DNA from 3 places in the Streptomyces sp. NPDC052114 genome. Region 1 is predicted to be linked to each of the others. Evidence: riboswitches for the same ligand, from Rfam matches in the RefSeq annotation. Region 1 holds a riboswitch; each other region holds the start of a gene.
What was found. Region 1 has a riboswitch for cobalamin ahead of AB0L89_RS03800 (ABC transporter substrate-binding protein). Riboswitches for the same ligand answer to the same signal wherever they lie in the genome.

Region 2: linked by a shared signal. The riboswitch ahead of AB0L89_RS28735 (CbtB-domain containing protein) and the one ahead of AB0L89_RS03800 (ABC transporter substrate-binding protein) in region 1 are both predicted to bind cobalamin.
Region 3: linked by a shared signal. The riboswitch ahead of cobN (cobaltochelatase subunit CobN) and the one ahead of AB0L89_RS03800 (ABC transporter substrate-binding protein) in region 1 are both predicted to bind cobalamin.

The regions. Positions count from the first base shown of each region.
Region 1 covers NZ_JBFAWC010000001.1:895,537-897,788, reverse strand. Annotated here, with positions in the region: gene AB0L89_RS03805 (iron chelate uptake ABC transporter family permease subunit) at 1-264, opposite strand, end outside; gene AB0L89_RS03800 (ABC transporter substrate-binding protein) at 261-1,328, opposite strand; cobalamin riboswitch at 1,394-1,579, opposite strand; gene AB0L89_RS03795 (VOC family protein) at 1,607-2,104, opposite strand; gene AB0L89_RS03790 (helix-turn-helix domain-containing protein) at 2,110-2,252, opposite strand, start outside.
Region 2 covers NZ_JBFAWC010000014.1:110,909-113,160, forward strand. Annotated here, with positions in the region: gene AB0L89_RS28730 (CbtA family protein) at 59-820, opposite strand; gene AB0L89_RS28735 (CbtB-domain containing protein) at 843-1,064, opposite strand; cobalamin riboswitch at 1,103-1,238, opposite strand; gene AB0L89_RS28740 (SH3 domain-containing protein) at 1,264-1,626, opposite strand; gene AB0L89_RS28745 (GNAT family N-acetyltransferase) at 1,686-2,252, opposite strand, start outside.
Region 3 covers NZ_JBFAWC010000029.1:39,978-42,229, forward strand. Annotated here, with positions in the region: gene AB0L89_RS38600 (cobalamin biosynthesis protein CobG) at 1-827, opposite strand, end outside; cobalamin riboswitch at 936-1,070, shown strand; gene cobN (cobaltochelatase subunit CobN) at 1,106-2,252, shown strand, end outside.

The sequences.
Region 1 (2,252 bases):
GACGTCGGGGACGGAGATGTCCGCGGGCCCGATGGTGACGGCGACGGCGATGGACAGCACGAGCGCGAGGCCGCCTGCGGCCCAGCACGACACCTGCCGCACGAACGCCCCACGCGGGCCGACCACCGCCGGGCCGACCGCCGCCGGGGCGTCGTCCATCGCCGGGGCGGTCCCGGGGACGGCCTCCCCGGCAGGCTCGCCGAGGGGCCCCGCGACGGCCTCGCGGCCGGTCTTCCCCGCAGGCTCGCGGACGCGCTCCGTCACTTGGTGAGGCCGAACTTCTTCAGGCCCGCCGCCACTTGTTCGATGCCGTCCACCGTGCGGACCGTGGGGTTCATGGCCTGGCCGCTGAGCAGGACGTACCGCTTCTTCTTCACCGCGGTCAGGTTCTTGGTCGCCGGGTTGGTCTCCAGGAACTTGATCTTCGCGGCGGCGCTCTCCGCCGACTGCGACTTGCGCGTGAGGTCGCCGATGACGAGGACGTCGGGGTCGCGGTCGGCGACGGTCTCCCAGTTGATCTGGGGCCACTCGTCACGGGTGTCGTCGAAGACGTTCTTCGCGCCGAGCTCGCGGGTGATGATGCCGGGGGCGCCGCAGCAGCCCGCCATGTACGGGGCGTCGGAGTTGGCGAACCAGTACAGGAGCCTCGCGTCGGAGGCGTCGATGTCCTTGGTGGCCCTGGTGATCCGGCCCTTCATGTCGGCGATCAGCCGCTCGCCGCGCCTCTCGACGCCGAACACCTTCGCCAGGTCGCGCACCTCGCCGTAGACCGTGTCCATGGTGAGGGTCTTCACGCGCTTGCCGTCGCCGCCGCCGTCGTTGTCCTTGCCCGCGCAGTCGGTGGGCGAGACGTAGACGGGCACGCCGAGTTCGGTGAACTTGGCGCGGTCGGCGACGCCGCCCTTGCCGACCGTGTAGAGGAAGGACGCGCTGACGAAGTCGGGCTCCTTGGAGAGGACCTTCTCCAGCGCCGGGTAGCGGTCGGAGAGCCGCTCCACCTTCGCGTTGTCCTTCGCCAGGTTCTTCAGGACGGGGTCGGTCCAGGTGCCGGTGCCCACCATGCGGTCGGCGAGACCGAGGGAGAGCAGGATCTCCGTGGACCCCTGGTCGAGGGAGACGGCCCGCTGCGGCGGCGCCTTGACCTCGGCCTTCTTTCCGCAGGAGGTGACCGTGACGGGGTAGCCGTCGGCGCGGTCGCCCGCGGACTTCGACGAGGAGCCGTCCGTGGAGCCGCCGCACGCGGTCAGCGCGAACGCCCCCGCGCACAGCAGGGCGGACAGACGTACACGGGTACGTATACGGGTACGGGTACGGGCTGTGGAGGACACACGATCCCTTGAGTCTCACGGCTCATACGCGGAGCCTGGCCTGCGTCACGACCCCCGTCGCCCGGTGCGCGAGCGGAGGCGCCAGCAGGTCTTCGGACTCGGGATCGGCCGGACGGGGCGCCTTCCCGGGCGTCCGAGGACGCCCAGTGGCCGTGGCCCCGCCCGTCCCCCTCACCGCTGCGCGTCAGTTCCGGACTTCCACCGGATTCCCTGGCCCAGGTGTGGGTTTGACTGGCTTGCGCAAGTTATCACGCTGCCGGTCGGGGGCCTGCGCGGCCTCAGGCGGCCGGAAGGGGCCTCGGCTCGCCGCGGTAGGTGCCGAACGACCAGCGGTTTCCCTCCGGATCGGCGATGGCGAACTCACGGCTTCCGTACGGCTTGTCCTCGATCTCGCCCGTGATCTCGACGCCCGCCGCGACGAGCCGGGCGTACAGGGCGTCGACCTCGTCGGTGACGATGTACGCCCCGGTGGTGCCCGGCGTTCCGCAGGTGCCGGAGGCCGTGGCCGGGTCGTACGAGCCGAGCATGATGCCGCCGCCCTCGGGCCAGTCGAGCTGGGCGTGGGCGACGCGGCCGCCGTCCTCGTAGACGGCGGTGCGCAGGAAGCCGACGGTGCCGACGAGGAAGTCGATCAGGGCGAGGGCGTCGCGCGCCTGGACGCCGGGCCAGATCGCGGGGGCCGGCGTGTGCAGCCGTCGGCCGGCCGTGGCGTCGGACGTGGTGTCGGCCGTGGCGTCGTGGGTGGTTCCGTGCGTGGTGTCGGGTGTGGTGTTCATGGCTCTCAGTCTTCGTCCGTGCCGTGCGCCCCGGCTTGGATATTCCGGCACTCCTCGGCCAGCCAGCGGGTGGGGCTCGCGCCCGTGTACTGCTGGAAGTCGCGTACGAGATGGGAGTGGTCGTAGTACCCGGAGTCGGCCGCGATCC
Region 2 (2,252 bases), on a different contig from region 1:
CGCGAGAGGGCCCCCGGAAGGTTCCGTGGGCCCTCACTCGCCGCTGGGGTCGACCGGGTCACCGCCCGGTGGACACCGCCTGTCCGGAGGCGACGTCCGCGGACCCCGGCCGCAGCAGACGCTGCGCCAACTCACCGAAGATCAGGCCGAATCCGCCCCACAGCACGATCTGCGTGGCGAGGGCGGAGAGCCGGAACCGCCACAGGAGCGCGGCCGGGAAGTTCCCCGGCACGTCGTTGATCACCGGCAGGACGGCGAACGCGATACCGACCGCGACGGCGAAGCCGAGCACGGCCGCCACCGTCGCGTACCAGGTGCCGATCCGTGGCGCGAGCCGCTTGCCGAGGATGGTGGCACCGATCGCGAGGAGCACGCTGAGCACGATCATCAGGAAGTACAGGGTCGTCCGCTTGCCGATGGTGTCGGGGTTGCCGACGGCGGGCGGATTGGCCGGGTACTTCAGGAACGGCACGACGTACACCGCAAGAAGGGCGCATCCGGACAGCAGCAGCGCCGTGGCGCGCGGGCCGAAGCGGCCCACCCGCCCGAGGGCGAAACAGAAGGCGAGCGCGGCGATGCCCCCGAAGGCCACGCCGTAGACGAGGATGCCGGTGGCGAGACCGGCCGTGGACTGCAGGCTCCGCGAGACGAGTTCGACCTCGTCGCCGTGGGAGTGGGCGGCGTGGGCCTCCTCGAAGCCGATGGCGGCGTCGACGTTCGGCTCGCCGAGCCAGTAGGAGATCACGAGGGCGAGCACGCCGGCCCCCAGGCCGGCGAGCATGCCCCGAACGAGCAGATTGCGTACGGTGGCGGAGTTCATGAGCGCGCGGCGTTCCTCCGGCTCAGTGGCAGGGGAAGCCGAGCAGATGGCGGGCGTCGTGGACCCACTCATGGACCTCCGCGCCGCTGAACACGGAGACGGCGCCCTGCTCGGCGCCGACGAAGTACAACAGGACCAGCATCAGGATCCCGAAGAAGACCGCCCAGGGAGCGATCACCTTCAACGGCAGCCTGTCCGGCACGACAGGGGTGGTGGCGGTCGGCGGGGCGACGTGCTGCGCCATGGCGGAGCCTCCTCTGGGAATTCGCGTCCCATCTCGGTGGTGCACAGGACGACCGTCACGGGTCTGGCTCACGAGGGCCCGAAGGCCCTCGCACACAGTGGCGCGACCGCGCCGGATTCCCACCGGCTTCCGCCGACCGTCGTCGACAACAGCACGACGTTACCGTGTGTCGCGTTCATGGCCAAGAGGGGGCGGCCCCTCACCGGTCGGTCATCAGGCTGCTGACCGGCACCCACCCTTCCCGCCCGTCGGAGTTCCGGCACCACAGCCAGCCGCTCGCACGGTCCTCGGCGACCACCTCCAGGGTGTCCCCCGCGGCCGTGGGCAGTTCCGTCGTGTCGTACGGGATCTCGACGCGCACCGATCCGGACGGGCCCGAGAGGTGCCGGGCCGGGACCCAGCCCGTTCCGTGGGCGGCGGTCACGAAGACGAACTCCGGCCAGTCGGGGCTGCGTTCGCCGGCCTCGACGCGGTCACCCGCGGCGAGGCGGAGCGGTTCGCGTGCGGGAATCTCGTGGGACGACCGTGCCGTCACCTGCTTGGTGGGCCGCGTACTCGTCATGGGGTCCTCCAGGCGCCCGGTCCATCACCGTGATCCTTGAGTCGCGCTTCCGTGGCTCGTCAGTCGCTCTTCAGCGTGTAGAAGTGCACCGGCGAGTTTGGCCGGAAGCCGATCCGCGGATACACCGGCGCGCCCGCCGCCGTCGCGTGCAGGGTGGCGCGGGTCAGACCCGTGGCGCGGGCACCCTCGTGGAGCGCCTTGCGGGTCACCGCCTCGCCGTAGCCCCGTCGTTCCCACTCCGGGTCCGTGGCGACGAGCACGACGAAGAGGCGGCCGTCCGTCTCGACGGTGGCGGCACAGGTCACGGGGACGCCGTCCCGTACACCCAGATAGGCGTGCACGCCTTCCTTCCACAGGGCCGACCCGAGGAGCCCGTCACGGCCGTCCTCCAGCGGGAAGCCGTAGGCGCGCGAGTTCAGATCCGCGTACGCCCGCAGCTGGTCGTCGGTGGTCACCCGCTCGAACGTCAGGTCGGGGTGGACCGGGTCGGGGATCGGCAGGAAGTCCCCTGCCATGCCGGTGCCGGGAAAGGCGTACGCGAGGCCCGCCTTGTCGGCCGCCGCCTCCAACTGCTCCCGCGCCTCGTCGCCGAGGAGGCCCTCGAAGAGCCAGAGGAATCCGGGGTG
Region 3 (2,252 bases), on a different contig from region 1:
ACGCGGCCGAGGGGGGCGTTGACGGCGACCGCGCGGCCGATGACGCCGGGGGCCGGCGGGGCGCTGCGGGACACGGCCCACGGATCGGCAGGATCGGCGTCGAAGCCCGCCCGCTCCAGCGCTCCGGACAGGTCCACGTGCTGGTCGCGGGGCAGTTCCCCCACCCGCCAGGCGCCGTTGCCCGCGGCGCGCGCGGCGGCCAGGAAGGCCCCGGCGACGGCGAGGGCGGCGCGCGGCGCGGCCTCGGCGGGCACCCGGAAGGCGCGGCCCCCGAGGCGGACGACCGCCGTCCCGCCCGATTGTGCGATCAAGGTCACATCGCCGCCGAGCCCGACGAGGTCCCCGCGCCCGTCGTCCAGGGCGAACAGGAAGCGGCCGGAGAGCTCGGTCGTCCACTCCTCGGCGCAGAGGAGTCCGTCCAGCTCACGGGCCCACAACTGCACGTCGGCGTGGCCGAGTCCGTCGATCGAGGCGAGCGGCGACGCCACCACGTTCCGCACGCGCTCGTGCCGTTCGGAGGGCAGCAGGCCCGCGTCCGCGAGCAGCGCGGAGAGCGCGCCGCCGCAGCTCTCGCCGAGGCCGCGCAGCTCGATGTTGCCGCGCGAGGTGACGCTGAGGTTCCCGTCGGCGAGGCGCTCCGCCGCGGTGGCCAGCGTCTCGGCCTGACGGGACGTCAAAAGGCCGCCGGGCAGGCGGAGTCGGGCCAGCAGGCCGTCGTCGGCGCGGTGCAGGCGCAGGGCCCCGGGGCAGGCGTCGCCTCGGTCACGTATGGGAGGTTCGCCCTGTTTTGGGGATGTTGCTCGGGTGGGCGGCATGGCGGCGAGCATACCCACGCGGATCCGGCCGGTCGCCTCCCGAGACCGGCCGTTGTGGCAGGTGGCCGCCCGGTCGACCGTGGGCAGGACTTACTATGCAGGCGGCGGGCCGCCAGGTCCGTCGAACGCCAGCGACGGCGTGGGTCCACCAGGACCCGAGGGAGGAAGCCCGGTGAGAATCCGGCGCGGTCCCGCCACTGTGAACCCCACCCGTGTGGGGTGAGCCAGGAACTCCTGCCGTCCACTCGACCACCCGGGGCGCGGACACCCCGAGGAAGGCCTGCGCACGCATGCTTCTGCTGCTGTCGACCTCCGACACCGACCTGCTCAGCGCCCGCGCGGCGGGAGGCCCGGTCGACTACCGGTTCGCCAACCCGTCCCGCCTCGACCTCGCCGAGCTGCCCGCGCTCCTCGACGGCGTCGAGCTCGTGGTCGTACGCCTCCTCGGCGGCGTCCGCGCCTGGCAGGAGGGCCTCGACCAGCTCATCGCCAGCAGGCTGCCCGTCGTCGTGCTCACCGGCGAACAGGCGCCCGACGCCCAGCTGATGGCGTCCTCGACCGTGCCCGTCGGCATCGCCGCCGAGGCGCACGCCTACCTCGCGCACGGCGGCCCCGCGAACCTGGAGCAGCTGGCGCGCTTCCTCTCCGACACCGTGCTGCTCACCGGCCACGGCTTCGAACCGCCGGCCGCCGCGCCGTCCTGGGGCCCGCTGGAGCGCACCGCCCGCACCGTCGAGGGCACGCTCGTGCCGACCGTCGCGGTGCTCTACTACCGCGCCCACCACATGAGCGGCAACACCGCCTTCGTGGACGCGCTGTGCGGCGCGATAGAGGACGCGGGCGCCCGCCCGCTCCCGCTGTACGTGGCCTCGCTGCGCGCCCCCGAGCCCGAGCTGATCGAGGAGCTGCGCGCCGCCGACACCATCGTGACCACCGTCCTCGCGGCCGGCGGCACCAAGCCCGCCGAGGCCTCCGCGGGCGGCGACGACGAGTCCTGGGACGCGGGCGCGCTGACCGGCCTGGACGTGCCGATCCTCCAGGCGCTGTGCCTGACCGGTTCGCGCGCGGCCTGGGAGGAGAACGACGAGGGCGTCTCGCCGCTGGACGCCGCGAGCCAGATCGCCGTGCCGGAGTTCGACGGCCGCCTCATCACCGTCCCCTTCTCCTTCAAGGAGATCGACGAGGACGGGCTTCCCGCGTACGTCGCCGACGCCGAGCGCGCCGCCCGCGTCGCCGGGATCGCCGTGCGCCACGCGCGCCTCAAGCACGTCCCGGCCGCCGACAAGCGCCTGGCGCTGGTGCTCTCCGCCTACCCGACCAAGCACTCCCGCATCGGCAACGCGGTGGGCCTCGACACCCCCGCCTCCGCCGTCGCGCTGCTGCGCCGGCTCATCGAGGAGGGCTACGACTTCGGGCCCGCCGAGGAGATCCCCGGTC